DNA from 3 places in the Lelliottia jeotgali genome. Region 1 is predicted to be linked to each of the others. Evidence: predicted binding sites of a transcription regulator. Region 1 holds the regulator's gene; each other region holds the start of a gene.
What was found. Region 1 encodes sigma-54, which starts transcription at its own class of promoters, with help from an activator protein. Its sites were predicted from a motif close to GTTGGCACANNTTTCGCTNT; they were not measured.
Positions count from the first base shown of each region.

Region 1 (10,279 bases):
CGCGCTCGAGCAGAGCTGCACTGGCGCCTGACGCTAGTATTCACGGTGTTTATGATGGCACTGATGGTCGTGCCGCTGAGCGTGGTCAACCCGCGACAGGGCCGTGTACTGTCTATGCTCCCGGCTATGTTGCTGTATCTGGTGTTCTTCCTGCTGCAAACGTCAATTAAGTCTAACGGCGGCAAAGGTAAACTCGATCCGATGATTTGGACGTGGGTGGTCAACGGCCTGTACCTGTTGCTGGCAGTGGCATTAAACATGTGGGACAGCGTGGCGATGCGTCGCGTGCGTGCCAGCTTCACGCGTAAAGGAGCGGTGTAATGCAGGCGTTTCGCGTTCTAGACCGCTATATCGGTAAAACCATTTTTACCACCATCATGATGACGCTGTTCATGCTGGTGTCGCTCTCCGGCATTATCAAGTTTGTCGACCAGCTGAAAAAGGCCGGGCAGGGGAGTTATGACGCACTGGGCGCCGGGATGTACACCATTCTGAGCGTACCGAAAGATGTGCAGATTTTCTTCCCGATGGCTGCGCTGTTAGGTGCATTGCTGGGGCTGGGCATGCTGGCCCAGCGCAGCGAGCTGGTGGTGATGCAGGCTTCTGGTTTCACCCGTATGCAGGTTGCGATGTCGGTGATGAAAACCGCAATCCCATTGGTCTTGTTGACTATGGCCATTGGCGAGTGGGTGGCACCGCAGGGCGAGCAGATGGCGCGTAATTATCGTGCGCAAGCCATGTACGGCGGCTCTTTACTCTCTACGCAGCAAGGGCTGTGGGCGAAAGACGGTAACAACTTCGTTTATATCGAACGGGTGAAGGGCGATGACGAACTGGGCGGCGTGAGCATTTACGCCTTTAACGAACAGCGTCGTTTGCAGTCCGTGCGTTATGCCACGACGGCGAAATTCGATCCGGCGAAGAAGCTGTGGCGTCTGTCGCAGGTGGATGAATCCAATCTGCAGGACCCTAAGCAAATCACCGGTTCACAAACCGTTTCAGGCACCTGGAAGACCAATCTGACGCCAGATAAGTTAGGTGTGGTGGCGCTGGACCCGGATGCGCTGTCGATCAGCGGTTTGCATCAATACGTGAAGTATCTGAAGTCGAGCGGCCAGGATGCCGGGCGTTATCAGCTCAACATGTGGAGCAAAATCTTCCAGCCGATGTCAGTTGCAGTAATGATGCTGATGGCGCTGTCGTTTATCTTTGGGCCATTGCGTAGCGTGCCGATGGGTGTGCGCGTGGTCACTGGTATCAGCTTTGGTTTTGTCTTCTACGTGCTGGACCAGATCTTCGGTCCACTGACCCTGGTATACGGTATTCCTCCGTTGATTGGCGCGCTGTTACCGAGTGCCTCGTTCTTCCTGATAAGCCTCTGGCTGCTTCTCAGACGCTCCTGATCGTACAGTTTCCTCACTCCCGCATCGCCGGGAGTGAGGCTCTCTCCTGATTCACTCCGCACTTTTTCACACAACCTTCAACGCCTTGCCCCGAATTTGAGTATTATTGAGCGATGAAGTCGTGAAGGGATCCCCTATGAAGCAAATTCGTATGCTTGCGCAGTACTACGTCGATCTGATGATGAAGCTCGGCCTGGTACGTTTCTCACTGCTGTTAGCTCTGGCGCTGGTGGTACTGGCGATTGTCGTGCAGATGGCTGTCACTATGGTGCTGCACGGCCAGGTCGAAAGTATCGACGTTATCCGCTCGATCTTCTTTGGTCTGCTGATCACCCCGTGGGCGGTCTACTTCCTGTCGGTGGTGGTGGAACAGCTGGAAGAGTCGCGCCAGCGTCTATCACGGCTGGTGCAAAAACTGGAAGAGATGCGCGAGCGTGACCTGAAGCTTAACGTCCAGCTCAAAGACAATATTGCGCAGCTGAATCAGGAAATCTCGGATCGTGAAAAAGCAGAGGCTGAACGTCAGGCAACGCTTGAACAGCTGAAGGTGGAGATGAAAGAGCGTGAAGTCACGCAAATCCAGCTTGAACAACAATCCTCTTTCCTGCGTTCTTTCCTCGACGCTTCACCGGATCTGGTTTTCTATCGCAATGAAGATAAAGAGTTTTCCGGCTGCAATCGGGCGATGGAGCTGCTAACAGGGAAAAGTGAAAAACAGCTGGTTCACCTCAAACCGCAGGATGTCTATTCTGAGGAAGCGGCGGCCAAAGTTATCGAAACCGACGAAAAGGTGTTCCGTCACAACGTCTCGCTGACTTACGAACAGTGGCTGGATTATCCCGACGGGCGTAAAGCCTGCTTCGAAATCCGCAAAGTGCCGTATTACGATCGCGTGGGCAAGCGCCACGGGCTGATGGGCTTTGGCCGCGATATTACCGAGCGTAAGCGCTATCAGGATGCACTTGAGCGCGCCAGCCGCGACAAGACCACCTTTATCTCCACGATCAGCCATGAGCTGCGTACACCGCTGAACGGCATCGTTGGCCTGAGCCGTATTCTTCTCGATACTGAGCTGACCAGCGAGCAGGAAAAGTATCTCAAGACCATCCATGTTTCTGCGGTGACGCTGGGGAATATTTTCAACGATATTATCGATATGGATAAGATGGAACGCCGTAAAGTTCAGCTGGATAACCAGCCTGTAGACTTTACCGGGTTCCTCGCCGATCTGGAGAACCTTTCCGGGCTCCAGGCGCAGCAAAAAGGGCTGAGGTTTGTACTGGAGCCTTCGCTGCCGTTGCCGCATAAGGTGGTGACGGACGGGACGCGTCTGCGTCAGATCCTGTGGAATCTCATCAGCAACGCCGTCAAGTTCACCCAGAAAGGGGAAGTGGTGGTGCGTATTCGCTTTGACGAAGGGGATATGCTGCACTTTGAAGTCGAAGATTCCGGCATCGGTATTCCGCAGGAAGAGCAGGACAAAATCTTCGCCATGTATTACCAGGTGAAAGACAGCAATGGCGGTAAACCGGCGACGGGAACCGGGATCGGCCTGGCAGTATCGCGCCGTCTGGCGAAAAGTATGGGCGGGGATATCACCGTATCCAGTCAACAGGGCAAAGGCTCTCTCTTTACGCTGACGGTCCACGCTCCGGCGGTTGCTGAAGAAGTTGAAGACACCTTCGAAAATGACGATTTGCCGTTACCTGCATTGCACGTCCTGCTGGTCGAAGATATTGAGCTGAACGTGATTGTCGCGCGTTCCGTGCTGGAAAAACTGGGCAACAGCGTGGATGTGGCGATGACCGGTACCGCCGCGCTGGAGATGTTCACGCCTGGCGAATATGACCTCGTGCTGCTGGATATTCAGCTACCAGATATGACCGGGCTGGATATTTCGCGCGAACTGACGCGTCGTTACGCTCGCGATGAGCTGCCGCCTCTGGTGGCACTGACTGCCAACGTGCTGAAGGACAAAAAAGAGTACCTCGATGCCGGCATGGACGATGTGCTCAGCAAGCCGCTGGCAGTGCCCGCCCTGACCGCCATGATCAAGAAATTCTGGGACACCTGTGATGAAGAGGAAAACATGATGACGCCTGTAGAGAGTGAAAAAGCACAATCGCTTCTGGATATCGCCATGCTTGAGCAGTACATCGAACTGGTGGGTCCAAAGCTGATTACCGATGGCCTGGCGGTGTTTGAGAAAATGATGCCGGGTTATTTAAGCGTGCTGGAATCCAATCTGACGGCTCGCGACCAGAAAGGCATTGTCGAAGAAGGTCATAAAATCAAAGGTGCTGCTGGATCGATCGGATTGCGCCATTTGCAGCAGTTGGGCCAGCAGATCCAGTCTCCGGATTTACCCGCATGGTGGGATAACGTGGGTGAGTGGGTTGAGGAGATGAAACAAGAGTGGCAAAACGACGTGAATGTGCTGAAAGCGTGGGTGGAAAGTACAAAAAAATGACCCCGGTTAGACCGGGGTGCGCGAAATACTGCGCCAACACCAGGGAAATCGTGGCCGCGCCGGATTTTTTGTGTTTTTTTCGCATGGACGCTGCCTGAAAATTTAGGCCGCACGCAGATAAGATAGCAAATCTTAAATGATTTGTTACGGGAATCAGTGAAATGTGTGAAGCATAGCGTTTTAATCAGAATTATTAATATGCTTCAAACAGTTGAAGAGAAGGGCGGCAAAATGAAAAAGGTGGGTGTAGTACTGAGCGGATGCGGCGTTTATGACGGCGCAGAAATTCACGAATCAGTTCTGACGCTGCTCGCGCTGGCGAAGCAGGGCGCAGAAGCAGTGTGTTTTGCGCCGGATAAAAATCAGCTGGATGTCATCAATCATCTTACCGGTGAGCCGATGTCCGAAACGCGTAATGTTCTGATTGAAGCGGCGCGTATCGCTCGCGGCAATATCCAGCCTCTGGCACAGGCCAGCGCCGATGAACTGGATGCTCTGATCGTGCCTGGTGGTTTTGGCGCGGCAAAAAATTTGAGCAATTTTGCGAGCCAGGGCAGCGAATGTCGGGTCGATGACGGGCTTAAAAATTTAGCCCAGCTGATGCACGCTGCAGGGAAACCGCTGGGTTTCATGTGCATCGCCCCCGCGATGTTGCCTAAAATTTTTGATTTCCCGCTGCGCCTCACTATCGGCACCGATATCGATACGGCTGAGTTGATCGAAGAGATGGGCGGTGAGCACGTGCCTTGCCCGGTGGAAGACATCGTTGTCGACGAGGACAATAAAATCGTCACCACTCCAGCGTATATGCTGGCGCAAAACATCGCGGAAGCGGCAATCGGTATTGAGAAGCTGGTTGAACGTGTACTGGTGCTTTCCCGGTGAGTAAAAAAAGGTCGCCAGTCGGCTGGGTGAAACGCATTTTGCTGCGAGCAGTGCTGGTTCTGGCCGTCTTTTGGGGCGGTGGTATCGCACTATTCAGTATTCTGCCGGTGCCGTTTTCTGCGGTAATGGTAGAGCGGCAGCTCGGCGCGTGGCTGACGGGCGATTTCAGCTATGTGGCGCACTCTGACTGGGTGAGTATGGACGAGATTTCCCCGTGGATGGGGTTGGCGGTGATTGCGGCAGAAGATCAGAAATTCCCGGACCACTGGGGTTTTGATATCTCTTCGATTGAAAAAGCGCTGGCGCATAATGAGCGCAACGAAAACCGCGTGCGCGGCGCGTCGACGCTCTCTCAGCAAACGGCGAAAAACCTGTTTTTGTGGGATGGACGAAGCTGGGTGCGAAAAGGGCTGGAAGCTGGCCTGACGTTGGGCATGGAGACGGTGTGGAGTAAAAAACGCATCCTGACGGTGTACCTGAATATCGCCGAGTTTGGTGATGGCGTGTTTGGCGTCGAGGCGGCAGCACAGCGCTATTTCCACAAACCCGCCAGTCGCCTGACGATCTCCGAGGCTGCACTTCTGGCGGCCGTTCTACCCAACCCAATTCGCTTTAAAGCGAATGCCCCGTCAGGGTATGTCCACAGCCGCCAGGCGTGGATTATGCGCCAGATGCGCCAGCTAGGCGGGGAAGCGTTTATGACGGGGAATAAATTGTATTAGATGAGGACTCAGTCCTCATCAAATCCGGCGTTGAACAGCGCGACCACCGCTGCCAGCGCTTCCACTTCCTGCGGGCCGGTCGCTTCTACTTCAATCTGACGTCCTTTTGCCGAATCCAGCATCAGCAGCGCAATCACGCTATTGGCTTCAGCCTCGGTGCCTTCATCGTTACGCAGCAGCACTTCAGCGTCAAATCCCTGCATCAGTTCAAACAACTTCATCGCCGGGCGGGCGTGCATGCCCAGCTTATTGGTGATTTCAACAGTATGTTTTACGGTCATGTTTTACGTTTTTCCAGCGTGCGATGGCGAGACTGAACGTTTTTACCGCGTGAGCGGAAATAATCAGCCAGCTGCTCGGCAATATACACCGAACGATGTTTACCGCCGGTACAACCAATCGCCACGGTCAGGTAGCTGCGGTTGTTGGTTTCCAGCATAGGTAACCATAGCTCAAGGTAGCTTCGCGTCTGGTAAATAAAATTGTGAACTTCTGTGTGTCGGTCGAGGAACGCGGCCACTGGCTTGTCCAGACCGGTCATCGGACGCAGTTTTGGGTCCCAGTGCGGGTTCGGCAGGAAGCGTACGTCGAACACATAATCTGCATCGATCGGAATACCGTGTTTGAAGCCGAAGGATTCGAACACCATCGTCAGCTCACGCTCGCGTTTGCCCAACAGGCGGGTACGCAGCATTTCCGCCAGCTCATGCACCGACATCTCGGAGGTATCGACAATCAGATCCGCGCGGGAACGCAGCGGTTCCAGCAGGTCGCTCTCTTCGTCGATGGCGCTTTCAAGCGACAGATTCTTGCTAGACAGCGGGTGCAAACGACGGGTGTCGCTGTAGCGACGAATCAGCGTGTTACGGTCAGCGTCCAGGAACAGCAGCTGAGGCGTGAAGTTCTCCGGCAGGCTGTTCATCGCCTGCTCGAAAATTTCCGGGGATTCCGGCATATTGCGCACGTCGATACTGACGGCGGCAGAAATCTGCCGGTCCGCGAGCGTTCGCGCCAGGTCGGGCAGCAGAACCACCGGGAGGTTATCGACGCAGTAAAATCCCATATCTTCGAGCGCTCGCAGGGCCACGGATTTACCCGAGCCAGAACGACCGCTGACGATCATCAGCACCATGTTCCGTTTCTCCTCACGACTGCAGATGTGAAGGCCATCGCCTGGTTACGCATCATCCTGATTGCCTTCCGCTTCGGTGATAATTTGGTACAACTCTTCATCACTTTGGGCTGCGCGCAGACGGCGGCAAATGGTTTTATCTGCCAGACGTTTAGCCACCAGCGAAAGCGTATGCAGATGGGTTTTGGTCTGGTCAGCGGGCACCAGTAACGCGAACAGCAAATCAACCGGCTGGTTATCAATCGCATCAAAGGCGATTGGCGTTTCGAGCTGCACAAAGACGCCCACGGCGCGCAATGTGTCTTCTTCCAGTTTGCCATGCGGAATGGCAATGCCATTGCCGATGCCGGTACTGCCCATTTTTTCACGGGTCAGAATAGCTTCGAACACCACCTGAGGCGGCAGGCTTAACTGTTTTGCAGCCAGTTCACTGATAATTTCCAGAGCCCGTTTTTTGCTCTGACAGTGAACGCCACTGCGGGTACATTCCTGGTTAAGGACACTACTCAATTGAAGCGAGGAATCGTTGTTCATCATAATTTCACCTAAGCGCTAACTGTACAAATGGCCTGTTGTGTTTCACAACAGGCCGCCCTGCACCCGTTAACTGCCCGGACAATTAGTGTTGTTTCAGTTTATCTTTATGTTTATTAAGCTGTCGTGCCAACTTGTCAATCAAGCCGTCGATAGCCGCATACATGTCTTGCCCTTCCGCACTGGCATGGATTTCACCCCCGTTTATATGCAGGGTTGCATCCGAGATATGAGTCACTTTCTCCACTTTCAACACAATGTAGACCTGATTGATCCTCTCGAAATACTGTTCAAGCTTGGCGAATTTCGTATTCACAAAATCGCGTAAGGCTTCAGTGATCTCGACGTTGTGTCCTGTGATGTTGAGCTGCATAGTGTCTTCCTTATCAGTTGGGTCAAACCAGTTGTTTACGCTGGTTAGACGGCGGAATGGATAAAGACTCTCGATACTTCGCAACAGTTCGACGTGCCACCATAATACCCTGGTCGGACAGCATGGTGGTTAACTTACTGTCACTCAGTGGCTTCGCGGGGTTTTCCGCTGCGATCAACTTCTTCACCAGTGCTCGAATAGCCGTTGACGAGGCTTCGCCGCCGCCTTCGGTATTCACATGGCTGGAGAAGAAATACTTAAGCTCAAAAATGCCGCGCGGGCTGTGCAGATACTTCTGCGTGGTCACGCGCGAAATGGTCGATTCGTGCATCTCAACGGCCTGGGCGATATCCGCCAGCACCATCGGTTTCATAAACTCTTCGCCCTTTTCAAAAAACGCCTGCTGCTGTTCCACAATACAGCGACTGACACGTAGCAACGTATCATTTCGGCTCTCAAGGCTTTTGATCAGCCATCGCGCTTCCTGAAGATTGCTACGAATATATTGATTGTCGGAGTCGTTGCGCACGCTGGTGCACATGGAGGCGTACTGCTGATTAATTTGCAGGCGAGGAATGCTGTCGGAGTTCAGTTCTACCGTCCAGCGTTCGTTGTGCTTTCTGACCAGAACGTCAGGAATCACGTATTCAGGTTCGCTGGTCTGGATAGATTGTCCGGGGCGTGGGTCAAGCGACTGAATCAGATTGACCGCCTCTTTCAACACGTCCTCTTTGAGGCGCGTGACACGCATCAGGGATCGGAAATCATGATTCGCCAGCAGATCTAAATGTTCGCTGATGATCAGTCGGGCTTCATCAATCCACGGTGTTTCTTTTGCAAATTGTGAAAGTTGGATCAACAGGCAATCACGCAGATCTTTTGCCGCCACGCCGACCGGGTCAAAACGTTGGATGCGTTTCAGAACCGCTTCGATCTCATCAAGATCGATATCGCCGTTGCCGACGCTCTCAAGAATGTCTTCCAGAGAGACGGTCAAATAGCCCGTATCATCCACGGCATCCACAATGGAGGTGGCAATCGCGCGATCGGTTTCGGTGAAAGGCGTGAGCTCCACCTGCCACATCAGGTAATCCTGTAACGACTGGGTGGTTTCGCCCTGATAAACCGGAAGTTCGTCATCCTGGTAATCAGCACGTGTGCCGGAAGGGGTTCCGGCGGTGTAGATTTCATCCCAGCTGGCGTCTAACGGTAACTCGTCCGGCATCTCTTTTTGTTCGAGAGCATCTGCCGTATCAAGGGATTCGGTGTCCTGCTTTTCCTGGGTATCTACCTCGTCATGAAGATCGGTTTGCTCCAGCAGAGGATTGCTGTCCAGCGCTTGCTGGAGTTCCTGCTGAAGTTCTAACGTGGACAACTGCAACAGACGGATCGCCTGTTGTAGCTGTGGCGTCATCGCCAGTTGCTGGCTGAGCCTTAATTGCAAACCTTGCTTCATGTTCAGAGCGTTTTTCCCCGCTTTGGCGTGACTTAACCTCTACCCTATCAGAGTCTGAAGTCTTCCCCAAGGTACACACGCTTCACATGCTCGTCTTCGAGAATTTCTAACGGAGTGCCGTGGGCGATTAAATGGCCCTGGCTGACGATATAAGCACGTTCACAAACCGCCAACGTTTCACGTACGTTGTGGTCAGTGATGAGCACTCCGAGGCCGCTGTCGCGCAAATGCTCGATAATACGCTTGATGTCGATAACGGAGATTGGATCGACGCCCGCAAAAGGTTCATCCAGCAGGATAAATTTCGGATTTGCTGCCAGGGCACGGGCTATTTCGACGCGGCGGCGTTCACCACCGGAAAGGGCCTGGCCCAGGCTGTCGCGTAAATGTTCGATGTGGAACTCTTCCATCAGCTCATTTGCACGATCCTGACGCTGCTCAGAGGTCAAATCGTCACGGATTTGCAGAACCGCCATCAGGTTGTCGAACACGCTCAGGCGGCGGAAAATCGACGCTTCCTGCGGCAAATAGCCAATACCGCGACGGGCACGCGCATGCAGTGGCAGAAGACTGATGTCTTCATCATCAATGATAATGTTGCCAGCATCGCGCGGGACAATCCCGACCACCATATAAAAGGTGGTGGTTTTACCCGCGCCGTTTGGACCCAACAGGCCAACGATTTCGCCGGAGTTCACGGTCAGACTGACATCTTCCACGACGCGGCGGCCTTTATAGGCTTTGGCGAGGTTCTTTGCAGTTAAAGTTGCCATAACGAATTAGTTACTCTTTTTCTGTGCCGGGGCCTGGTCTTTGTTCTTGTCTTGCAGCTGAGACGGAACCAGAACGGTGGTGACGCGCTTACCTTTGTCGCTGAATGCCTGCATTTTCTGCTCTTTCACCAGATACGTGATCTTATCGCCGGTGATGTTGCTATCCAGCTGTTCCAGATAGGCATTTCCGGTCAGGATGACGAGATCTTTCGCCAGCTCATAGTGCATATGAGATGCATGGCCTTTCACTGGCTTGCCGTTATCCTGCATTTGATAGAACGTTGCCGGATTGCCGTAGCCATCAATAATCTCTTTGCCCTGCTCGCCGCCCGGACGGGTGACAACCACTTTATCGGCATTGATTTTGATCGTGCCTTGGGTCATGACGACGTTGCCAGTGAAGGTGACGACGTTACCCTGCATATCAAGCGACTGCGTGTCAGATTCGATATGAATCGGCTGCTCAGTGTCGCCCGTCACAGCAAGCGCGGGGAGACTGGCGGCCAGCAGCGCGCTGGCAATGATAAATTT
Region 1 covers NZ_JAENMQ010000009.1:75,652-85,930, forward strand. The annotation lists gene lptF (LPS export ABC transporter permease LptF) at 1-321, shown strand, start outside; gene lptG (LPS export ABC transporter permease LptG) at 321-1,403, shown strand; gene arcB (aerobic respiration two-component sensor histidine kinase ArcB) at 1,540-3,873, shown strand; gene elbB (isoprenoid biosynthesis glyoxalase ElbB) at 4,105-4,758, shown strand; gene mtgA (monofunctional biosynthetic peptidoglycan transglycosylase) at 4,755-5,480, shown strand; gene npr (PTS phosphocarrier protein NPr) at 5,489-5,761, opposite strand; gene rapZ (RNase adapter RapZ) at 5,758-6,612, opposite strand; gene ptsN (PTS IIA-like nitrogen regulatory protein PtsN) at 6,658-7,149, opposite strand; gene hpf (ribosome hibernation promoting factor) at 7,232-7,519, opposite strand; gene rpoN (RNA polymerase factor sigma-54) at 7,542-8,975, opposite strand; gene lptB (LPS export ABC transporter ATP-binding protein) at 9,023-9,748, opposite strand; gene lptA (lipopolysaccharide ABC transporter substrate-binding protein LptA) at 9,755-10,279, opposite strand, start outside; gene lptC (LPS export ABC transporter periplasmic protein LptC) at 10,278-10,279, opposite strand, start outside.

Region 2 (10,279 bases), on a different contig from region 1:
GGGGTGCGTCAGACACCGTGTTGCCGCGCAGCATGTAGCGCAGGGTCGGCCAGTTGGCGTAGGTCGCCGCACGGCAGCGCCAGCGGTAGAGCTTCTGGTTGTCGCCGGTCATGCTCCAGTGGATATCATCCCCGCGCGGCGCTTCGGAGAACCCGAGCGCGAAGCGGTTCGGAATATAGGTAAAGCCTTCCACCGCCAGCGGACCGCCCGGCAGATTATCCAGACCAAAGTCGATCATATTCAGCGCGGTAAAGACTTCGTTGATGCGCACTTTCAGGCGGGAAATTACGTCACAGCCCTGCTCGATGTGGACCGTCATCGGCAGCAAACCGTAGCCAACGAACGGGTGATCGGCGCGGGTATCGCGGGCGTGACCGCTGGCGCGCACCATTGGGCCGACGTTGCTGAAGTCACGGGCAATCTGCGGATCGAGGCGACCCACACCGACAGTACGCTGCTCGATGTTAGGCGTGCTGAGCAGCATATCCACCAGATCCTGCACGTCGCGGCGCATCTGCTGCGCCAGCAGGCGGGTCTGGATCATGTCGTCTTTCAGCAGATCGCGGCGAATCCCGCCGATCAGGTTCAGACCGTAGGTTTTACGCGCCCCGGTGAGGATTTCAGCCATTTTCATCGAGGCTTCACGCACGCGGAAGAACTGCATAAACCCGGAGTCAAAGCCGACGAAGTGACAGGCCAGGCCGAGGTTCAGCAGGTGCGAGTGCAAGCGCTCCACTTCCAGCAGAATGGCGCGGATCATCTGCGCACGCTCTGGCACCACGATCCCCATCGCGTTTTCCACCGAGGTGGTGTAGGCGGTACTGTGGGCAAAGCCGCAGATCCCGCACACGCGATCGGAAAGGAACGTCACTTCGTTGTAACCCATGCGGGTTTCCGCCAGTTTTTCCATCCCGCGGTGGACATAGAACAGACGGTAATCGGCGTCGATAATGTTCTCGCCATCGACGAACAGGCGGAAGTGGCCCGGCTCATCAGAGGTGACGTGCAGCGGGCCAATCGGCACCACGTTGTTCTTTTTGCTGCCCAGTTCGTTGATGAACTCGTAGGTTTCGCTGTCGGTCGTCGGGGCAGGACGCTGACGATAATCCATGCTGTCTTTGCGCAGCGGGTAGAGTTCATCCGGCCAGTCGTCCGGCAATACCAGGCGACGTTCATCCGGCAGGCCGACGGCTACCAGACCGTACATATCACGCACTTCGCGCTCGCCCCAAACCGCCGCAGGCACGCGCGGCGTGACGGACGGGTACTCCGGTTTATTCGGATCGACTTCGACGCGCACGGTTATCCAGCATTTGACGCCCTGCTCCATCGACAGCACGTAATAGACCGCGTAGTTGCCGCACAGCTGGCGCTCATCGTTGCCGAACAGCACCGACAGCCAACCGCCCTGCTGGTAATAAAGAAACTCCACCACTTCCGGCAGATAGTTCACCTTGATGGTCAGGGTGATTTGATCTTTGGTCTGCCAGCTCTCTTCCAGCACCACGCCGGGAAACGCCTGATGCAGTGCGGCGAGATACTGTTGACCTACTTTTTCTTCAGACATACTAAGACTCTCTGTAATCACGCCACCAGCAAGGAGACGAAGGCTAAAAAGGCAAAGCCAAACCCGGCCCAGGTGATGCGCGAGGTGGCGTTAAAGCGCAGTCGCGCCATGCTGTTTTCAAACAGGGCGATAATCAGCACACCGGCCACCAGCTTGAGCGCGGCAATCACCACCGCCAGCAGTAAACCCGTCACCGAAAAGTGCGTCACCTGTCCCCACGGGAAGAAGACGCCGACAAACATTTGCAGTACCACCAGCTGTTTGAGGCTGATGCCCCACTTCAGCACCGCAAAACCATAGCCGCTGTACTCCGTGAGCGGGCCTTCCTGCAATTCCTGCTCCGCTTCCGCGAGGTCAAAAGGCAATTTGCCCATCTCGATAAAGGTGGCGAACGCGCAGGCACACAGGGCCAGAATCAGCGGCACGCTGCGGGCGACGGGCCAGTGATAGACGGTATCCGCAATAAAGCTGATGTGCGTTGAGCCCGCGACCTGCGCCGCGACCCACAGGCCCAGCAGCAGGATCGGCTCAACCAGCACGCCGAGCATCGCTTCGCGGCTGGCGCCGATACCGGTAAACGGACTGCCCGTATCCAGCCCTGCAATCGCGAAGAAAAAGCGTGCGATGGCGAAGAGATAGATCAGGGTGATCAGGTCACCGAGCACAGGCAGCGGCGACGCAACCGTCACCACCGGCAGTGCGGTGGCGATGGTCAACATCACGCCGACCATCACGAACGGCGTCAGGCGGAACACCCACCCGGACGCGTCAGGAGCGATGCTCTGACGGCCCATCAGTTTGAACAGATCGCGGTACTCCTGGAGTACGCCAGGGCCGCGACGGTTGTGCATTCGGGCGCGGGCCACGCGGGTGATGCCCGAAAGCAGTGGCGCAACGGCGAATAACACCAGCGCCTGAAGTAATGCCAGTAACAGACTCATGTCAGGCTCCTCGTGAAATCACAATCACCACCAGCACCGCCAGCTCGATCAGGGCGAGACGACGGAACAGCGTGGGCGCGACCGCGCTTTGCCAGCCGGGTATCAACTTCACCGGATTTAGCAGGTGGCGCAGCTTCAACACAGCGGCAAAGTTCTCTTTCACCGGCATCGCAAAACCGTGGGCGGTGATCACCATCGACTGTTCGTGCTCATACCCGCACGCCCATGCCTTCCCGCGTGAACGGGCGGGCAGACGGTCGCGTTTGAAGAACATCATCAGCACCAGCGGGAGAAGCGGCGCGGCGATCAGCAGCAGAGCAATCATCGGCTGAGAAACGGCGGTGTGCGCGGTGGTGAGCGGCAGTGGGACTGCACTTCCCAGCAGCGGCAGCAGCCACGGTGCAGCGACCCCGCCCGCAATACAGCACAGGGCCAGCAGAACGACGCTTGCAGTCATCAGAGCCGGTGCGCAGCGGGCGTTTTCTGCCTCCGGGGTACGCGGGGCGCCGAGGAAGGTGACACCGTAGACTTTCGCCATACACATCACCGCCAAAGCGCCGGTAATCGCCAGACCGACGGCCAGCATTGGCCCCAGCAGACGGGCGATAAAGACGTCGCTCTGACCGAGGGCAAAGAACGACTGATAGATCACCCACTCACCGGCAAAACCGTTGAGCGGTGGCAGCGCGGCCATCGCCATCAAACCGACCAGCATGGCGAGCGAAATCAGCGGCATTTTTTTGCCGATCCCGCCGAGCTTCTCGATATCGCGATGCCCGGTGCGGAACCAGACGCTGCCTGCGCCGAGGAACAGCGTGCTTTTAAACAGGCTGTGGTTGACGAGGTGATACAGCCCACCGATAAACCCGGCGGCAACGAGCGCCGGATGGTTCAGCGCCAGGCCAGTCAGCCCCGCGCCCAGACCAAGCAGGATGATGCCGATATTTTCCAGGGTGTGATACGCCAGCAGGCGCTGGATGTTGTGTTCCATGAGGGCGTACAGCCCGCCGACAAAGGCGGTGATCATCCCGGCGACGAGCAGCACTACGCCCCACCACAGCGGCGGCTGGCCGCCGATCAGCGAAAGGGTGAGGATGCCAAACAAACCGACTTTCATCACCACCGTCGAGAACAACGTCGCGGCAGGTGCAGAGGCATTCGCGTGCGCCTGCGGCACCCAGCCATGCAGCGGAATAATCCCCGCCAGCAGACCAAAACCAACCACGCCGAGCAGCCAGATATCCGCGCCAAATGGCATCAGTTGCGCACGGGCGCTCAGGAGATCCAGTTCCAGCGTGCCGTAGCGCTGCCACACCAGCCAGCAGGTCAGTGCCAGCAAGAGAGTGCCGAGGCGCCCAAGCGCAAACCACAGTTTGCCGGACTGGCTGCAGCCGGTCAGGAACACGCCGCACAGAGCCATGATTTCCGCCATCACCACCAGCGCGGCCAGGTTGCTGGCGACGACCGTACAGACGGCGGCGGCGAGCAGGAGATTGATCAGCAGACCGTTCGGTTTGGTCTGCGGATGGCGGTGCCAGTCGATATTAAACAGGCTGATAAACAGGCCGCACAGGCCAAAGGTGATGAGCCAGATAGCGTTCAGCGGCGTGAGCTGAACGGTGTGGCGAACCAGCGGCATAGCGCCTTCTGCATGGACACCCTGCGTCAGCACCATAAACCCGGTCAGCGCCGTTATCGCACTACCGACTGCCCCGCCGATTCCGGCGGTCCATCCGCTGAGGGGTTTGTTGAAAGAGAACACCAGCGACAGCACGGCGGCGGCCACAAACCAGGCCACGGCGCTGTTAATGAGAGTCACAGCGTTCATTTCGCCCCCTCGTTTTGCGCCTGAAACAGCGACAGATCGCCAAAATCGGTATTTATCGTCAGTTCGCGTTTGCGTTTACTGGTGCGCGCGATATCGCGGATATTGACCAGAATCAGCGCTTTGGTCGGGCAGGTGCGCACGCAGGCCGGGCCTTGTTCATCAAAGCTGCACAAATCGCATTTCACCGCCACGGCGCGCACACCCGGCACCCAGTCCAGCAGGCTGCTGACGCGGGCCGGAGCGGGAGGCGCAGGCGGGGCTTTTGGCGAATTGGCGTTGGCTGGAATATGCAGCGGGCGGCTGCCCGAAAATTCAATCGCGCCGAACGGGCAGGCGATGCCGCACAGCTTGCAGCTCACGCACAGGCTCTCGTTCAGCTGCACAGCGCCATCGACGCGGGTGATGGCATTCACAGGACAGACGCCCGCACAGGGGGCATCCTCACATTGATGGCAGAGCTGCGGGGCAGACTCTTTTTCATTACGCATAACGCGCAGGCGCGGCATGGACTGCAGCCCGTGCAGGCGGTGTGTTTCCGAACACGCCGCTTCACAGGTGTGGCAGCCAATACAGACCGTCGAGTCAGCAATTACAAAACGGTTCACCGGGTAGTCCTCAGGACAGTGTCATTTTTGACGACGACGTGCCATATCGACACATCTCGACACGCAAACATCAGGCGGTGTGCGGTTCGCGCACCAGCTCGTGCAAATTCACCGGCACGTTATTTTCCACCGCCGAATAGAGGCCGTCGTACACCGGTGCGATTTTTTCCAGATAGTGTTCAAGCACCTGGTGGCGATCGCGGGTACTGACGTGGCCGTCAACCATGCCGTCGATCATCAGCTGCGCCTGCGCAATACGCTGTCTGTCGCCGTCTTTGGTTTCGACGTGATATTCGATGACGTGGCTGTTGAAGTTGTCCGCCAGGGTGACGTAAATCGTGAAGTGACCAAACAGCACGAAGCACAAATCCTCTTGTGCCGCGCAGCTCATCGCATGATGCAGATGGGCTTTAGACAGGGTGATGCCCTGAACCAGTGAGTTGCAGTACAGATGCCACTGCTCCTGTAATTGTTGATGGCGTTGCGCGATGTAGTCCGCTTTTTCGCTAAGTTCCCAAATAGTCATCTCAGGTATCCGGTTAATGGAGATGACGGCTGTTAAGCAGATTTTGTGCCAGTTTTTATATTTTTGATTTACAAGGATTTTAAGTAATTAACGCTATCCCCGTCAGCATGTCGACGTGTCATTTCGTCAGCGCCGTCATCGACACTCCCTTTCCTAAATCAGGCTGGCATCGTTATTGCATTAACGGTGAAAATCACCGAGGAGGCGTCATGCACGAAATCACCCTCTGCCAGCGCGCGCTGGAACTTATCGAGCAGCAGGCAAAGCAACACCACGCAAAACGCGTTACCGGCGTATGGCTGAAAGTCGGGGCGTTTTCCTGCGTCGAACCCAGCGCCCTCACCTTTTGCTTTGAGCTGGTGTGCCGCGACACGCTGGCGGAAGGCTGCACTTTGCATCTCGAAGAGCAGCAGGCCGAATGCTGGTGCGAGACCTGCCAGCAGTACGTCACGCTGTTATCGTCAAAAGTGCGAAGCTGCCCGCAGTGTCAGAACACCGGCTTGCGCATCGTGGCCGACGACGGTTTGCAGATCCAGCGCCTCGAAATAGACCAGGAGTAAATCATGTGTAGTACCTGCGGTTGCGCCGAAGGCAACCTGTATATCGAAGGCGATGAGCATCGCCCCCACTCCGCGTTTCGCTCCGCGCCTTTCTCTCCCGCCCCGCGCAACGTAGCAGCGCTCACCGGCATCCGCTTTGCGCCAAAGCCATCAGACGAAGGCGACCTGCACTACGGCCACGGCGAAGCAGGCACCCATGCGCCGGGGATGAGCCAGCGCAAAATGCTGGAAGTCGAAATCAACGTGCTGGACAAAAACAACCAGCTCGCCGCACGCAACCGCGCACGTTTCGCCGCGCACGACCAGTTGGTACTTAATTTGGTGTCCAGCCCCGGCTCCGGCAAAACTACTCTGCTGACAGAAACCCTTAAACGCCTGAACCAGCGCGTCTCCTGCGCGGTTATAGAAGGCGATCAGCAGACCGTGAATGACGCCGCGCGCATTCGCGAAACCGGCACGCCGGCAATTCAGGTCAATACTGGCAAAGGCTGCCATCTGGATGCGCAGATGATTGCCGACGCCGCGCCGCGTCTGCCGTTGGCGGATAACGGCATTCTGTTTATCGAGAACGTCGGCAACCTGGTCTGCCCCGCCAGTTTTGATCTCGGTGAACGGCATAAAGTGGCGGTGCTCTCCGTCACTGAAGGTGAGGACAAACCGCTGAAATACCCGCATATGTTTGCCGCCGCCTCGCTGATGCTGCTCAACAAAATAGATCTGCTGCCGTACCTCGATTTCGACGTCGAAAAATGTTTGGCGTACGCCCGGGAAGTGAACCCGGAAATTGAAATCCTGATGGTGTCCGCCACTAAGGGTGACGGCATGGAAAGCTGGCTGAACTGGCTGGAGAACGAACGATGTGCATAGGCGTTCCAGGACAGATTCGCGCCATCGACGGTAATCAGGCCAAAGTGGAAGTGTGCGGCGTGCTGCGCGATGTCGATCTCACGCTGGTGGGCGTAGTGGATGAAAACGGCGCCTCGCGCCTCGGTCAGTGGGTGCTGGTCCACGTCGGTTTTGCCATGAGCGTGATTAACGAAGACGAGGCCCGCGACACGCTGGCGGCGCTGCAAAATATGTTTGAAGTCGAGCCGAACGTCGGCGCGCTGCTGTTTGGCGAGGAGCGATAACACATGCGCTACGTTGATGAATACCGCGCACCTGAACAGGTGATGCAGCTTATCGCGCACCTGAAAACGCGGGCTGCGCTACTGGAGTACACCGCCGCGCGTCCGCTGCGCATCATGGAAGTCTGCGGCGGCCACACTCATGCGATCTTTAAATTCGGCCTCGACCAGCTCCTGCCCGATAACATTGAATTTATTCACGGCCCTGGCTGTCCGGTGTGCGTCCTTCCAATGGGTCGCATCGACAGCTGCATTGAGATTGCCAGCCAGCCGGAGGTGATTTTTTGCACTTTTGGCGATGCGATGCGCGTGCCAGGCAAAAACGGTTCACTGATGCAGGCCCGCGCGCGCGGCGCGGATGTGCGTATCGTCTATTCGCCGATGGATGCCCTGAAGCTGGCGGCAGAGAATCCAGCGCGAAAAGTGGTGTTTTTCGGCCTTGGATTTGAAACCACCATGCCCGCAACGGCCATCACTTTGCGGCAGGCAAGAGAGCAGGGCCTGACAAACTTTTTCTTTTTCTGTCAGCATATTACGCTGATCCCTACCCTGCGCAGCCTGCTGGACGAACCGGACAACGGTATCGACGCGTTTCTGGCGCCAGGCCACGTCAGCATGGTGATTGGCACCGAGGCCTATGGCTTTATCGCCGTCGACTATCATCGCCCATTAGTGGTGGCTGGATTCGAACCTCTTGATCTACTGCAAGGCGTGAACATGCTGGTTGAGCAGAAAATAGCAGCCGTGAGTTCGGTAGAAAATCAGTATCGTCGCGTGGTCCCCGATGCGGGCAATCATCTGGCGCAACAGGCTATCGCCGAGGTATTTAGCGTCGAAGGTGACAGCGAATGGCGCGGGCTGGGTCTGATTGCGCAGTCAGGCGTCCATCTGACCGCTGCGTACCAGGCATTCGACGCCGAAGCGCATTTTCGACCTCAGCCGCAGCAGGTATGTGACGATCCTCGCGCCCGCTGTGGCGCGGTGTTAACCGGCAAATGCAAACCGCATCAATGTCCATTATTTGGCAACACCTGCAATCCGCAAACCGCGTTTGGCGCGCTAATGGTCTCTTCCGAAGGAGCCTGCGCCGCGTGGTATCAGTACCGCAATCAGGAGTGTGAAGCATGAAGACGGTGGAAATGGCCCACGGCAGCGGCGGCCTGGCGATGCAGCAGCTGATTGGTCAGCTGTTTATGTCCGCCTTCGACAACCCGTGGCTGGCGCAGCAGGAAGATCAGGCACGCATTGCGCTGTCATCGTTGACCTCCCAGGGCGATCGCCTGGCGTTTTCCACAGACAGCTACGTCATCGACCCGCTGTTTTTCCCCGGTGGCGATATCGGCAAGCTGGCGGTGTGCGGCACGGCGAATGATGTGGCGGTGAGCGGTGCAATCCCCCGCTATCTCTCGTGCGGTTTTATCCTCGAAGAGGGATTACCAATGGAGAACTTAACCGCCGTCGTCAACAGCATGGCGCAGACCGCACGGGAAGCAGGTATTGCCATCGTCACTGGCGACACCAAAGTGGTGCAGCGCGGTGCGGCGGACAAACTGTTTATCAATACTGCGGGCATGGGTGCCATTCCGGCGGACATCCACTGGGGCGCGCAGCAGCTCAATGTCGGCGATGTGTTGATTGTTAGCGGTACGCTGGGCTGCCACGGCGCGACAATTTTAAATCTACGCGAAGGGCTGGGGCTGGACGGTGAACTGCAGAGCGACTGCGCGGTGCTGACGCCGCTTATCCAGACCTTGCATGACTGCCCCGGCGTTAAAGCCCTGCGCGATGCTACGCGCGGCGGCGTGAATGCCGTCGCCCATGAGTTCGCCGCCGCCAGCGGGTGTGGCGTTGAACTGGTGGAAAGCCAGTTGCCCGTTAAACCGGCAGTGCGTGGTCTTTGCGAGCTGCTGGGCCTGGACCCACTCAACTTTGCCAACGAAGGCAAGCTGCTGATTGGCGTTGAACGCGCTTACGCTGAAGCGGTACTGGAAAAACTGCGCGCCCATCCGCTCGGGCAAAATGCCGCTATCATTGGTGAAGTGGTTGAGCGCAAAGGAGTGCGACTGTCCGGCCTGTACGGCATCAAACGCACGCTGGATTTACCGCATTCAGAACCGTTACCCCGAATTTGCTAGAACCGCGCGAAAAGCGGTCAGCACTGTTTCTCTTTTTTTGCCAGTCTCTTTGGAAGCGATATGTCGTATACACCGATGAGCGATCTTGGACAGCAAGGGCTGTTTGATATTACGCGCACACTTTTACAGCAGCCCGATTTGGGTTCACTGAGCGAGGCTCTGACGCGCCTGGTCAGGCAATCTGCGCTGGCAGACAGCGCCGCCATCGTGCTCTGGCACAGCGCCAGCCAACGCGCCAGCTACTTTGCGACGCGCGACAACGGCAAGCCCGTCGAATATGAAGATGAAACGGTGCTGGCACACGGCCCGGTGCGTCGTATTTTGTCGCGCCCGGACGCGCTGCACTGCAACTTCGAGGAGTTTCGCAAGATCTGGCCGCGTCTCGCCGACAGCCCGTTATATTCGCCCTTCGGCCATTACTCCATGCTCCCGCTGGCCGTCGATGGTCGTATCTTCGGCGGCTGCGAATTTATTCGTAATAACGATCAGCCGTGGAGCGAAGCGGAATACGAACGCCTGCACACTTTCACCCAGATTGTCAGCGTGGTGGCGGAACAGATCCACAGCCGCGTCAGCGATAACGTCGATTACGATCTCCTGAGCCGCGAGCGTGACAACTTCCGCATACTTGTCGCTATCACCAACGCGGTGCTCTCCCGCCTCGATATGGATGAGCTGGTGAGCGAGGTCGCGAAAGAGATCCACCACTACTTTAAAATCGACGCTATTAGCATTGTGTTGCGCGGCCATCGCAAGGGCAAACTGACCATTCACTCCACCCATTATCTGGACGAAACCAACCCGGCGCACGAGCAAAGCGAAGTCGACGAAGTGGGAACGCTGTCCGAGCGGGTGTTTAAAAACAAAGAGATGCTGCTGCTCAATCTCAACGAGCGTGACGAACTGGCACCGTACGAGCGGATGCTGTTTAACTCGTGGGGAAACCAAATTCAGACATTGTGCCTGCTGCCGCTGATGTCCGGAAACACC
Region 2 covers NZ_JAENMQ010000006.1:34,982-45,260, reverse strand. The annotation lists gene JBO43_RS13150 (hydrogenase large subunit) at 1-1,567, opposite strand, end outside; gene JBO43_RS13145 (respiratory chain complex I subunit 1 family protein) at 1,585-2,508, opposite strand; gene hycC (formate hydrogenlyase subunit 3) at 2,510-4,336, opposite strand; gene JBO43_RS13135 (4Fe-4S dicluster domain-containing protein) at 4,333-4,941, opposite strand; gene hycA (formate hydrogenlyase regulator HycA) at 5,012-5,467, opposite strand; gene hypA (hydrogenase maturation nickel metallochaperone HypA) at 5,677-6,027, shown strand; gene hypB (hydrogenase nickel incorporation protein HypB) at 6,031-6,894, shown strand; gene JBO43_RS13115 (HypC/HybG/HupF family hydrogenase formation chaperone) at 6,885-7,157, shown strand; gene hypD (hydrogenase formation protein HypD) at 7,161-8,282, shown strand; gene hypE (hydrogenase expression/formation protein HypE) at 8,279-9,289, shown strand; gene flhA (formate hydrogenlyase transcriptional activator FlhA) at 9,350-10,279, shown strand, end outside.
Region 2: a site for sigma-54 is predicted at 5,630-5,649, ahead of hypA (hydrogenase maturation nickel metallochaperone HypA). Genes of this name have one in related genera too.

Region 3 (10,279 bases), on a different contig from region 1:
AGTCCCAGGCGGTCAGATTCGCCATCAGCGACAGGCCAATGTTCGTCGGCGACGTTCGATGGGCAATCACCGGGTGCGGGATCTCCTGATAGTTATCCGGCGGCAGCCAGTTCTCTTTCGCGATGACAAAGGTTTCGAAAAAGGCCCAGATTTCACGGCTCGTCTGGCGCAGTAACTGCTTCTGCTCTTTGTTCGGTGAAAACACGCTGCGGGCGGGCGAGCGACTCATCCAGCTCAGCAGCAGCGGCGTCAGGCACCACAGCAAACTGACCGGCAGCGCGATGAACGAAAACAGCGGTGCGATATGCGCGGTCAGAACGGTGAGCGCCACGCCGGTGGCGACATTCATCCACATCGCCCGGTAAAAGCGGATGGGGGAGGTTTTTTCCCGATCGTTGTCGGGGCTGTAGCTGGCCCACTGGCTTAGGTTGCGTTGGCTGAATCCCAGACGCCAGAGCGTCACGGCAATCGCATACAGAGAATATCCTGCCTCATGAGGCAGGATGGCGAAATTCATCCCGACGCGGGAAAGGCGTTTCAGCGCCCCGGTGGCGACCAGCAGCAGATGCTGCACAACAGGGCGACGGGTCGGTTTGTTAAGCAGATCCCAGGCGACCGCCAGCCCGGTGGGCAGGAGCCACACCAGTACCAGCACACCCAGCCAGTAAAACGGATTCGGCACCCACAGCAGGGTGCAAAACAGCAGCGCTAACAGGGATGGAGCGACCAGGCTGCGGCGCAGGTTATCGAATAATTTCCAGTACGACAGAGCGGAGAGCGGGTTTTTATCGCGTGTGCCATCCGCTTTTCTGACGCGCGGTTTGAGCCAGTTCAGCAACTGCCAGTCGCCGCGGATCCAGCGGGTCCGGCGTGCAACATCGGAGAGATAGTTGTTCGGGTACTGCTCGTAGAGCAGCACTTCGCTCAGCAGCCCCGAGCGGGCGTAACATCCTTCCAGCAAATCATGGCTGAGGACCAGGTTTTCCGGGCAGGTGTTGTGCGTGGCCTGCACAAAAATATCGACATCGTAAATGCCTTTCCCGACAAACGATCCTTCGTTGAACAGATCCTGATAGATATCAGACGACATCATCGAATAGGGGTTATTTCCGGCGATGCTGCTGCACATGGCGGCATAGCGCCCCTGTCCGTTGCGCGGCATCTCTTCGGCCAGCCCCGGTTGCAGAATGCCGTAGCCTTTCACCACGCGCTGGCGGGCGGCGTCATATTCCGGTTTGTTCAGTGGGTGCGCCATGGTGGCGACCAGCTTATGCGCCGTATCGCGTGGCAGAAGGGTGTCGCTGTCGAGAGTGACTACGTACTTGATCCGCTCCGGCAGCTGGTGCGCAGGCAGGTCGGCGACGCTGGAAAATTGTTTGTCCGGCTGGCGTAACCAGCTGTTCAGCAGCGCCAGTTTCCCGCGTTTGCGTTCATAACCCATCCACACGCCCTGCGGCGGGTTCCATTCGGGGGCGCGGTGGAGCAGATAAAAACGCGGGCGGCTGGCCGGATAGCGCCGGTTGAGATCCTGCGTCAGCGACATGGCCTGGTCGAGCAGGGCCGTGTTTTGCGAAGAGGATTCATTCGCCGAATCGGTAAAGTCCGTCAACAGAGCGAAGCACAGATGCTCGCTCTGATTGCCCAGCCAGCATACTTCCAGACTGGCGATCAGCTTGCTGAACCCGTCGGGGCTGGTGAGCAGGCAGGGGATCACCACCATGGTGGCGGAATCAGCCGGAATACCGCTGGAATAATCCATCCGCGGCAGCGGGCGTGGGGTGCGAAAACGGGTGGTCGCCTCGCTGAGCAGATCGCTGGCGAGCTGACTGAGCACAATAATCAACGGGATTGCGAGGAGGATCAGCAGCCAGCCCAGGCCTTGCTGCGCGGTGTGGTGCAGGATTTCAGCGGTAGCTGCGGTGGTCAACAGGCTCAGGCTACCGAGCCAGGACATCAACGGGATCTGGTTGAAACTGTGCCGCAGGCGGATGAGCCGTGAGGCATCGGCGGATAGCAGGATTTCCAACTGCTGACGCCCTTCGCCCATCAGGTAATAGCCAATATGGGCGCCCGGCGTGTCGGGGGCGTTTTCACCGGCCAGCGCCAGCACGCGGCGGGCCACTTCCGGCTCGCTGAAATGGCTGTCTCGCGCCAGAAGTTCAATCACGTGGCGATAGTGATCGCGCGTATCGAAGTGCATCAGCGGGTAAATCCCGGCCGGATCCTGGCGCAGCGTCTGTTCAACCACGCTCATGGCCTCGGCAAAGTCTGCCCAGTTAGTTTCACTCAGCAAGCGCAGGCCCGCGATGCTGTTGCTTACGGAAAGCTGGCTGGCGGCTAACTGCTGATTGAATCGGTGAATGAGGGTATCCGTGGTCACGCCCTGTTCAGTCAGGCGCTGTTCGATCCAAGTCAGGGGCAGCGCCAGCATATTGCCGCGTCCCTGCAGACGACGCACCAGTTCCGCCACAAAGGCGCTGCTTAACGGTGGGCGCGAGCGTGCCATATCGGCGATCACCATGATCAGCTCGGCGGGCGTGTTCTCTGCGCACTCGAAAATGCGTGTGACCCAACTGTCCGCCAGATTGCGTTCCTGCTGGGCTTTGACAACGTCGATACTGACCCGACGCAGGTTTTCGATTAGCGCCAGACGCATCATGCCCGGCAACGCCCAGACTTCGCCCAGCGTCAGCGGCGTTTCCTGCTGATAAGCCGTGATGTAGCTGGTCAGATTCGCGGCGTCCCAGCGCCCGTCACCGTGGGCGATGGCTTCGGCGGCGATATCATAGATGCGCGGACAATCATGCGGCGAAGCCAGCGCCGGAAGCCCTTTGCCGAAATTCTTCGGCAGGTGCTGGCGCACGATGCGGATCTGCTCCTCGATCAGGTAGTAGTTATCCAGCAGCCATTCTCCGGCGGGCATGATGCTCGCTTTTTTTCCGGCATTGAGGACGTAGCAGTTTTGTGTAATCACCGTCTCATTGTCATCGAGGCGTTTGAGCAGGTAATAGGGCAGCTTATTCGGGGATAACTTGTGCGAGCGGGCCAGTTTTTGTCCGTATCGTGCCATCTGGGCCGTCGAAAATAGCTCAGCTTTAAAACTGTTTTCTGCTGCAGGTTCGTGGCCCAAAAGGGCAGGAGCCAGCGCAGGGGGCAACGAACGGGAGCCACTCCGCCACTTCTTAAGGTTCATTTTCATAGCGATGCTCTGGTGCGACGTGAACGCGCAGGAGCAGTTGCGAAATCAGATCAGAAACGTTCTCTCAGGATGGGTGTGGGGCATCAGGGATTTAACAGCTGCTGGAATCTTACTTAAGTATAGAACACCGATTTTGCGCCAGAACGCGCGTGGGGATCAGCGCGGCGCAACAAACAGCGCTTTACAGCCTGGGCACAGCATCGCCTGTTTCAGACGGATTTTAGATGTTGGGTGTGAGGATTTGAGCCCACAGTGCGGGCAGGTGACGGTGGTGGTCGATGCTCCACCGATGAGCTTCATTGCGTAATCGAGAAGAGACATGATGATTAACCTTTCAATGAATGAGCTTCATCTTAGCACGAAGTGTTCAAATACTATGCAAGGTATCGCATTTCCCCTTTGCAGGAATTTACCCGCTGTGTGGCTGACCTGACAAAGCGGTTGCCAAATAAGGTCTATTATTAGAGACAGTTACTTACCTGGGAGGCGAAAGGATGAACAAGGTTGCTCAATTTTACCGCGAACTGGTTGCCACACTCACGGAACGCCTGCGTAACGGCGAACGTGATATCGATGCTCTTGTCGAACAGGCACGGGCGCGCGTCGTGCAAACGGGTGAGTTAACGCGGACTGAAGTAGAAGAGGTGACGCGGGCTGTGCGCCGCGATCTGGAAGAGTTTGCGCGGAGCTACGAAGAGAGCCAGGACGAGGTCACCGACAGTGTATTTATGCGGGTGATTAAAGAGAGTCTGTGGCAGGAGCTGGCGGATATTACGGATAAAACCCAGCTGGAGTGGCGCGAAGTTTTCCAGGATTTGAATCATCACGGCGTGTATCACAGCGGCGAGGTGGTAGGGCTGGGGAATCTGGTGTGTGAGAACTGCCATTTCCATCTGGCGGTGTATACGCCTGACGTCCTGCCGCGCTGCCCAAAATGCGGGCACGACCAGTTCCAGAGAAGGCCGTTTGAGCCGTGATTTTCCACCCTCACCCTAACCCTCTCCCTGAGGGAGAGGGGATCAGATCGGCGTGGTTTTCTCCCTCTCCCTGTGGGAGAGGGCCGGGGTGAGGGCACCAGACCGCACTAGTTATAAAACTTCAACCGTTCTGCGATTAAATCTACAAACGCTTCCCGGTCGACATCCACCATCAGCGTGGTATTTGGCGTATTGCCGGTCAGGGAGTAGTAATCCACGACCGTCATCCCCTGGGTATATTTCCCCTGCGTCTCTACGCCGACCCAGCGATTCACCGTGGTAAAAATCTCCGGTTTTAGCAGCCAGGCGACAGTGCAGGGATCGTGCAGCGGCGCGCCGTGGAATCCCCATTTCTCGGTTTTATGGTATTCCATAAAGAAGTCGAGCAGCTCGGCGACGGTGGTCGCGACAGGATTGCCGATGGCGCGAAAACGCTCAATATCTTCCGCCATGATCTGCGCCCGGTGGGTGACATCCAGACCGGCCATTACAATTGGTATGCCCGACTGGAAGACAATCTCTGCGGCTTCCGGGTCGACGAAAATGTTGAACTCCGCCGCTGGCGTCCAGTTCCCCAGCCCCATCGCACCGCCCATGATAACGATCCGCGCGATCTTCGCGTGCAGTTCCGGGTGGCTGTTGAGCAGCAGCGCGACGTTAGTTTGCGGGCCCGTTGCCACCAGCGTCACCGGCTCGCGGCTGTCGCGCAGCACTTTCGCCATCAGCTCAACGGCAGTGCAATCCTGCGGTTTAAAGCCCGGTTCAGGCAGCGCGGGGCCATCCAGGCCGCTTTCGCCGTGAACGTTATCGGCGATGATCAGATCGCGCATCAACGGTTTTACCGCACCGCCCGCCACCGGAATATCCGTACGTTTAAGCAGCGTTAACATGCGCAAAACGTTACGCAGGGTTTTATCCGGCGTCTGGTTGCCGGCAGAAGAGGTGACCGCTTTGAGGTCTAATTCCGGTGACGCGAGGGCAAGGACCAGAGCGATGGCGTCATCATGACCGGGATCGCAATCGAGAATGATTGGCTGTGGCATAGCAAGCTCCATTTTTGGCGTTATTTTGTGACAAGGTTAACGCTGCAAGATGAAGCAGACGAGAAGCAGAGACGTAAAGCGTGAAGTGGTGCGCAATCCGAAGATTACGCACCGTATTGATTAATGCAGGATTTTGGCGAGGAAGTCTTTGGCGCGGTCGGACTGCGGGTTGGCGAAGAAATCTTCTTTCGGCGAATCTTCGACAATTTTGCCTTCGTCCATAAAGATCACGCGGTTGGCGACTTTGCGGGCGAAGCCCATTTCGTGCGTCACCACCATCATGGTCATCCCTTCGTGCGCCAGTTCAACCATAACGTCCAGCACTTCGTTGATCATTTCTGGGTCGAGCGCGGAAGTTGGCTCATCGAACAGCATAGCAATCGGGTCCATACAGAGCGCACGCGCAATCGCCACGCGCTGCTGCTGGCCACCGGAAAGCTGCGCCGGGAACTTATCAGCATGAGCCGACAGCCCAACGCGTTCCAGCAGTTTTAAGCCCTTATCACGCGAGGCTTTTTTGTCGCGTTTCAGCACTTTTACCTGCGCCAGCGTCAGGTTTTCAATAATCGACAGGTGCGGGAACAGCTCGAAGTGCTGGAACACCATCCCAACGTGGGAACGCAGCTTTGCCAGATCGGTTTTTTTGTCGTTCACTTTGGTGCCATCGACCACGATCTCGCCTTGCTGCACGGGTTCAAGGCCATTGACGGTTTTAATCAGCGTCGATTTACCGGAGCCGGAAGGGCCACACACAACGACCACCTCGCCTTTTTTCACTTCGGTTGAGCAGTCGGTCAGCACCTGAAAGTGCCCATACCATTTAGAAACATTTTTCAGGGAAATCATGAGACCGTCCTTTTCTTCAGCCAGGTCACCAACAGCGACGCGCTTAAACTAATTGCAAAATAAACTGCACCTGCGAACAGGATCATCTCGACCTGCGTACCGTCACGCTCACCGATAGTGGAGGCGGTGCGGAAGAAGTCCGCCAGACTCAGCACATACACCAGCGATGTATCCTGGAAGAGAACGATACCCTGCGTCAGCAGCAGCGGGACCATAGCGCGAAACGCCTGTGGCAGAATAATGAGCTTCATCGACTGCCAGTGGGTCATGCCTAGCGCCAACGCCGCGCTCGATTGTCCGCGGGAGATACTCTGAATACCCGCGCGAATAATTTCTGAATAGTAAGCGGCCTCAAACATCGAGAACGCCACCATCGCCGAGATCAGGCGGATATCCGTTTTAGGCGACAGTCCCAGTACGTTTTGCAGCAGGCCAGGAACAATCAGATAAAACCACAGCAGCACCATGACCAGCGGAATGGAGCGAAAAACGTTGACGTAGGCGGTCGCGAACCAGGCGAAAGGCTTGAAGCTCGACAGGCGCATGACGGCGAGGATCGTGCCCCAGACAATGCCAATGACGATAGCAATGGCGGTGATTTTTAAGGTGATGACCAGCCCATCAAGCAGATAGGGCATGGCAGGAACAATGGAACTCCAGTCAAACTCGTACATTATTTGCCCCCCAGATTGCCCGGCAGGCGAGTTTTACGTTCAACCAGGTTCATCACCAGCATGATGAATGCGTTAATCAAGACATACGCCACGGTGATGGCAGTGAAGGATTCCCACGCGTGTGCGGAGTAATCCAGCAGCTTGCCCGCCTGCGCCGCCATATCGACCAGACCGATGGTGGAGGCGATGGCCGAGTTTTTCACCAGGTTCATCATCTCGGAGGTCATCGGCGGAACGATCACGCGATAGGCGTTCGGCAGCAGCACGTAGCGGTAGCTTTGCGGCAGCGTCAGGCCCATTGCCAGCGCGGCGTTTTTTTGCCCGCGCGGCAGAGACTGAATCGCGGCACGCACCTGCTCGCAGACGCGCGCAGCAGTGAACAGCCCAAGGCACAGCATCGAGGAGACAAAGAACTGAATGTTCGGGTCCAGCTCCGATTTAAACCACATACCGAGATTTTCCGGCAGCAGTTCAGGAACGACCAGATACCAGGTAAAGAATTGCACGATTAACGGAACGTTACGGAACAGTTCGACGTACAGCGTGCCGAGCATAGAGAGAAAACGGTTGGGGACGGTACGTAAAATACCGAACAGCGAACCGACCAGAAACGCGATAATCCAGGCCGTTATCGATAACGCGACGGTGACCTGAAAGCCGCTCCACAGCCAGCCTAAATAGGTGGTGTTGCCGAACGGGGCCTGTTGCAGAAAAATGCCCCAGTTCCAGTCTATTGACATAATAAACTCCAGAAAAAAAAGGGTAGCAGCGCTACCCTCGAAGATTGGTGAGAAGCTCAATGTTCGCGCTGAGTGGGGAACGACCACTCAACGTATAGTCTGTCCGCGCTTCCCGACAATCGAGAGGGCAGGAGATCCCGCCCCTTAATGGTTCTAATTAGTTAAGTGCTTTGTCGTTAGGTTCTTTAAACAGGGCTTTCATGTCGTCAGACAGTTCAAAGTTCATGTTGAGATTTTTTGGTGGAATCGGATTCTTGAACCACTTATCGAACCATTTTTCCGCTTCGCCGGAGGTCTGTACCTGAGCGATGGTGTCATCGATCAGTTTTTTGAAGCCTGCGTCGTCTTTACGCAGCATACAGCCGTACGCTTCTTTCGACTGCGCCGTGCCGACGATTTCCCAGTTGTCTGGTTTCTTCGCTTTCGCACGTTCACCCGCCAGCAGCGCGTCATCCATCATAAATGCCACCGCGCGGCCGCTTTCCAGAGTACGGAAAGAGTCACCGTGGTCTTTGGCGCTGATGATGCGCATATCCAGTTTCTTCTCGTCGTTCAGCTTGTGCAGCAGCACTTCAGAGGTGGTACCGGAAGTCACAACGACCGCTTTGCCTTTCAGGTCTGCGAAGTCTTTAATCTCGCCGCCTTTTTTGGTCAGCAGACGCGTACCAACCACGAAGATGGTGTCGGAGAAGGCCGCTTGTTTCTGACGTTCGAGGTTGTTAGTGGTGGAGCCACACTCAAAATCGAAGGTGCCGTTTTGCAGCAGGGGAATACGGTTTTGCGACGTAATTGGAATTAGCTTCACCTGCAGATCAGGTTTGTTGAGCTTCTTCTTGACCGCTTCTACGATCGCGTTGGAGTAGTCCTGAGAGTAGCCTACGACTTTTTGCGTGTTGTCGTAGTATGAGAACGGGACGGAAGATTCACGGTGGCCGACCACGATCACGCCATTTTTGGCAATCTTGTCGAGAGTGCTCCCGGCAGCCGGTGCGTCTTCAGCGTGAACGACGCCTGCGGACACGCCCATTACCAGCATTGCTGTGGCCAGTTTACGTAATTGCATACCCAACTCCTTTATTATCTGCGCCAATGACGCATTGATACCCATTGTGATGTTGTTATATCTCGCGCGATGCGAGTGCAGTGTTATGCAAGCTTGTTAACATTTAGTCTGGCTTAATGTAAAGATTTTGCTGCGTTATTGTTTATTTTTGCGAAGCGCGCCGCACCATTCAGAGGCAAAAATATCTCGTTGCACCTTTTGGGTGCTACCGATGAACTGCGATGGTGCGACAAAGTTGCACGTTAAGCCAAACCACTGTATCTGTGATTTAACAAAGCAATAGGCGTGCCAGAAATGGAATTTGAGAGGGGATTTGCCGGGTGACGGCTGTGCCTTACCCGGCCCACGGGGATGGGTTTTGCAGGCCCGGCAAGCGAAGCGCCGCCGGGCAGAAAGGACTATCTACGACGCTGACGAAGGCTCATCAGCAGTGCGCCAAAACCAAACAGCGCGGTCAGAATCCACAGCGGCCAGTTGCCGGTGCGAGCATACGGCGTCAGGCCCGTCGTTGGCGTGACTTTGGTGGTCAACACCGCGCGGGTGAACTGCGGGAGCATCGCCTGGATTTCGCCTTTCGGACCAATCACCGCCGTAATCCCGTTGTTGGTGCTGCGCAGCAGCGGACGTGCCAGCTCAAGCGAGCGCATGCGTGCCATCTGGAAGTGCTGCCACGGGCCGATCGACTTACCAAACCAGGCGTCGTTGGAGATGGTCAGCAGATAATCCGTATCCGGACGGAAGTTATCGCGCACCTGCTCGCCCAGGATGATTTCGTAGCAGATCGCCGGCGTCAGTGCAAAACCGTGCGCATGAAGCTGCGGCTGAACGTAGGAACCCCGGCTAAAGGACGACATCGGCAAGTCGAAGAACGGTGCCAGCGGGCGCAGAATCGATTCCAGCGGTACAAACTCACCAAAAGGAACAAGGTGATTTTTGTTGTAGCGATTCGCCGATTCGTAGCTGTACGGATTGTCTTTTCCGAGCGTGATAATGGTGTTGTAAGTGTCGTAACGGTTCTGCTGGTTCAGACGCGCATCGACAATCCCGGTGATCAGCGTGCTGTTTTTGGCGCGCAGGAGATCGTCCATCATGCTCAGGAAACGCTGCTGATTGATTTCCAGATCCGGAATCGCAGACTCCGGCCAGATGATCAGGCTGGATTTACCCATCTCTTTTTGCGTCGCATCAAGATAGATTTTCAGCGTATTAACCAGCTGGTTCTCATCCCATTTCAGCGATTGTGCAATGTCTCCCTGCACCATCGACACCTGCGTCGCGCGTTCCGGCTCCAGGGTAAACCACTGGATAAAGCGCAGTGGGAAGGGAAGGGCGAACAGTACAACGGCGGCGACCAGCGGTTTCCAGTTTCGCTGAACCAGCGCCAACACCAGCAGGCCGCTCACCACCATCAGCAGGAAGTTGATCGCCTCCACACCCATCACCGGGGCCAGGCCTTTCAGCGGGCCATCAATCTGGCTGTAGCCGAACTGCAGCCACGGGAAGCCGGTTAGCACCCAGCCGCGCAGGAATTCGGTAATTTGCCAGACCACGGGAGCGGCAATAGCGACGCGCAGCCAGGTGGTTTTCGGCCACAGGCGCGACAGAATGCCCGCAAACAGACCCGTATACAGCGAGAGATACGCAGCCAGCAGCACCACCAGGAAGACGTTCACCGGGCCAGGCATTCCGCCAAACTGCGCGATACTGACGTACACCCAGTTAATGCCGGAACCAAAC
Region 3 covers NZ_JAENMQ010000004.1:24,294-34,572, reverse strand. The annotation lists gene JBO43_RS10975 (GH36-type glycosyl hydrolase domain-containing protein) at 1-3,199, opposite strand, end outside; gene JBO43_RS10970 (YnfU family zinc-binding protein) at 3,356-3,520, opposite strand; gene JBO43_RS10965 (zinc ribbon-containing protein) at 3,694-4,176, shown strand; gene rihA (pyrimidine-specific ribonucleoside hydrolase RihA) at 4,284-5,219, opposite strand; gene JBO43_RS10955 (amino acid ABC transporter ATP-binding protein) at 5,340-6,065, opposite strand; gene gltK (glutamate/aspartate ABC transporter permease GltK) at 6,062-6,739, opposite strand; gene JBO43_RS10945 (amino acid ABC transporter permease) at 6,739-7,479, opposite strand; gene JBO43_RS10940 (amino acid ABC transporter substrate-binding protein) at 7,637-8,542, opposite strand; gene lnt (apolipoprotein N-acyltransferase) at 8,941-10,279, opposite strand, start outside.
Region 3: a site for sigma-54 is predicted at 8,816-8,835, ahead of JBO43_RS10940 (amino acid ABC transporter substrate-binding protein). Genes of this name have one in related genera too.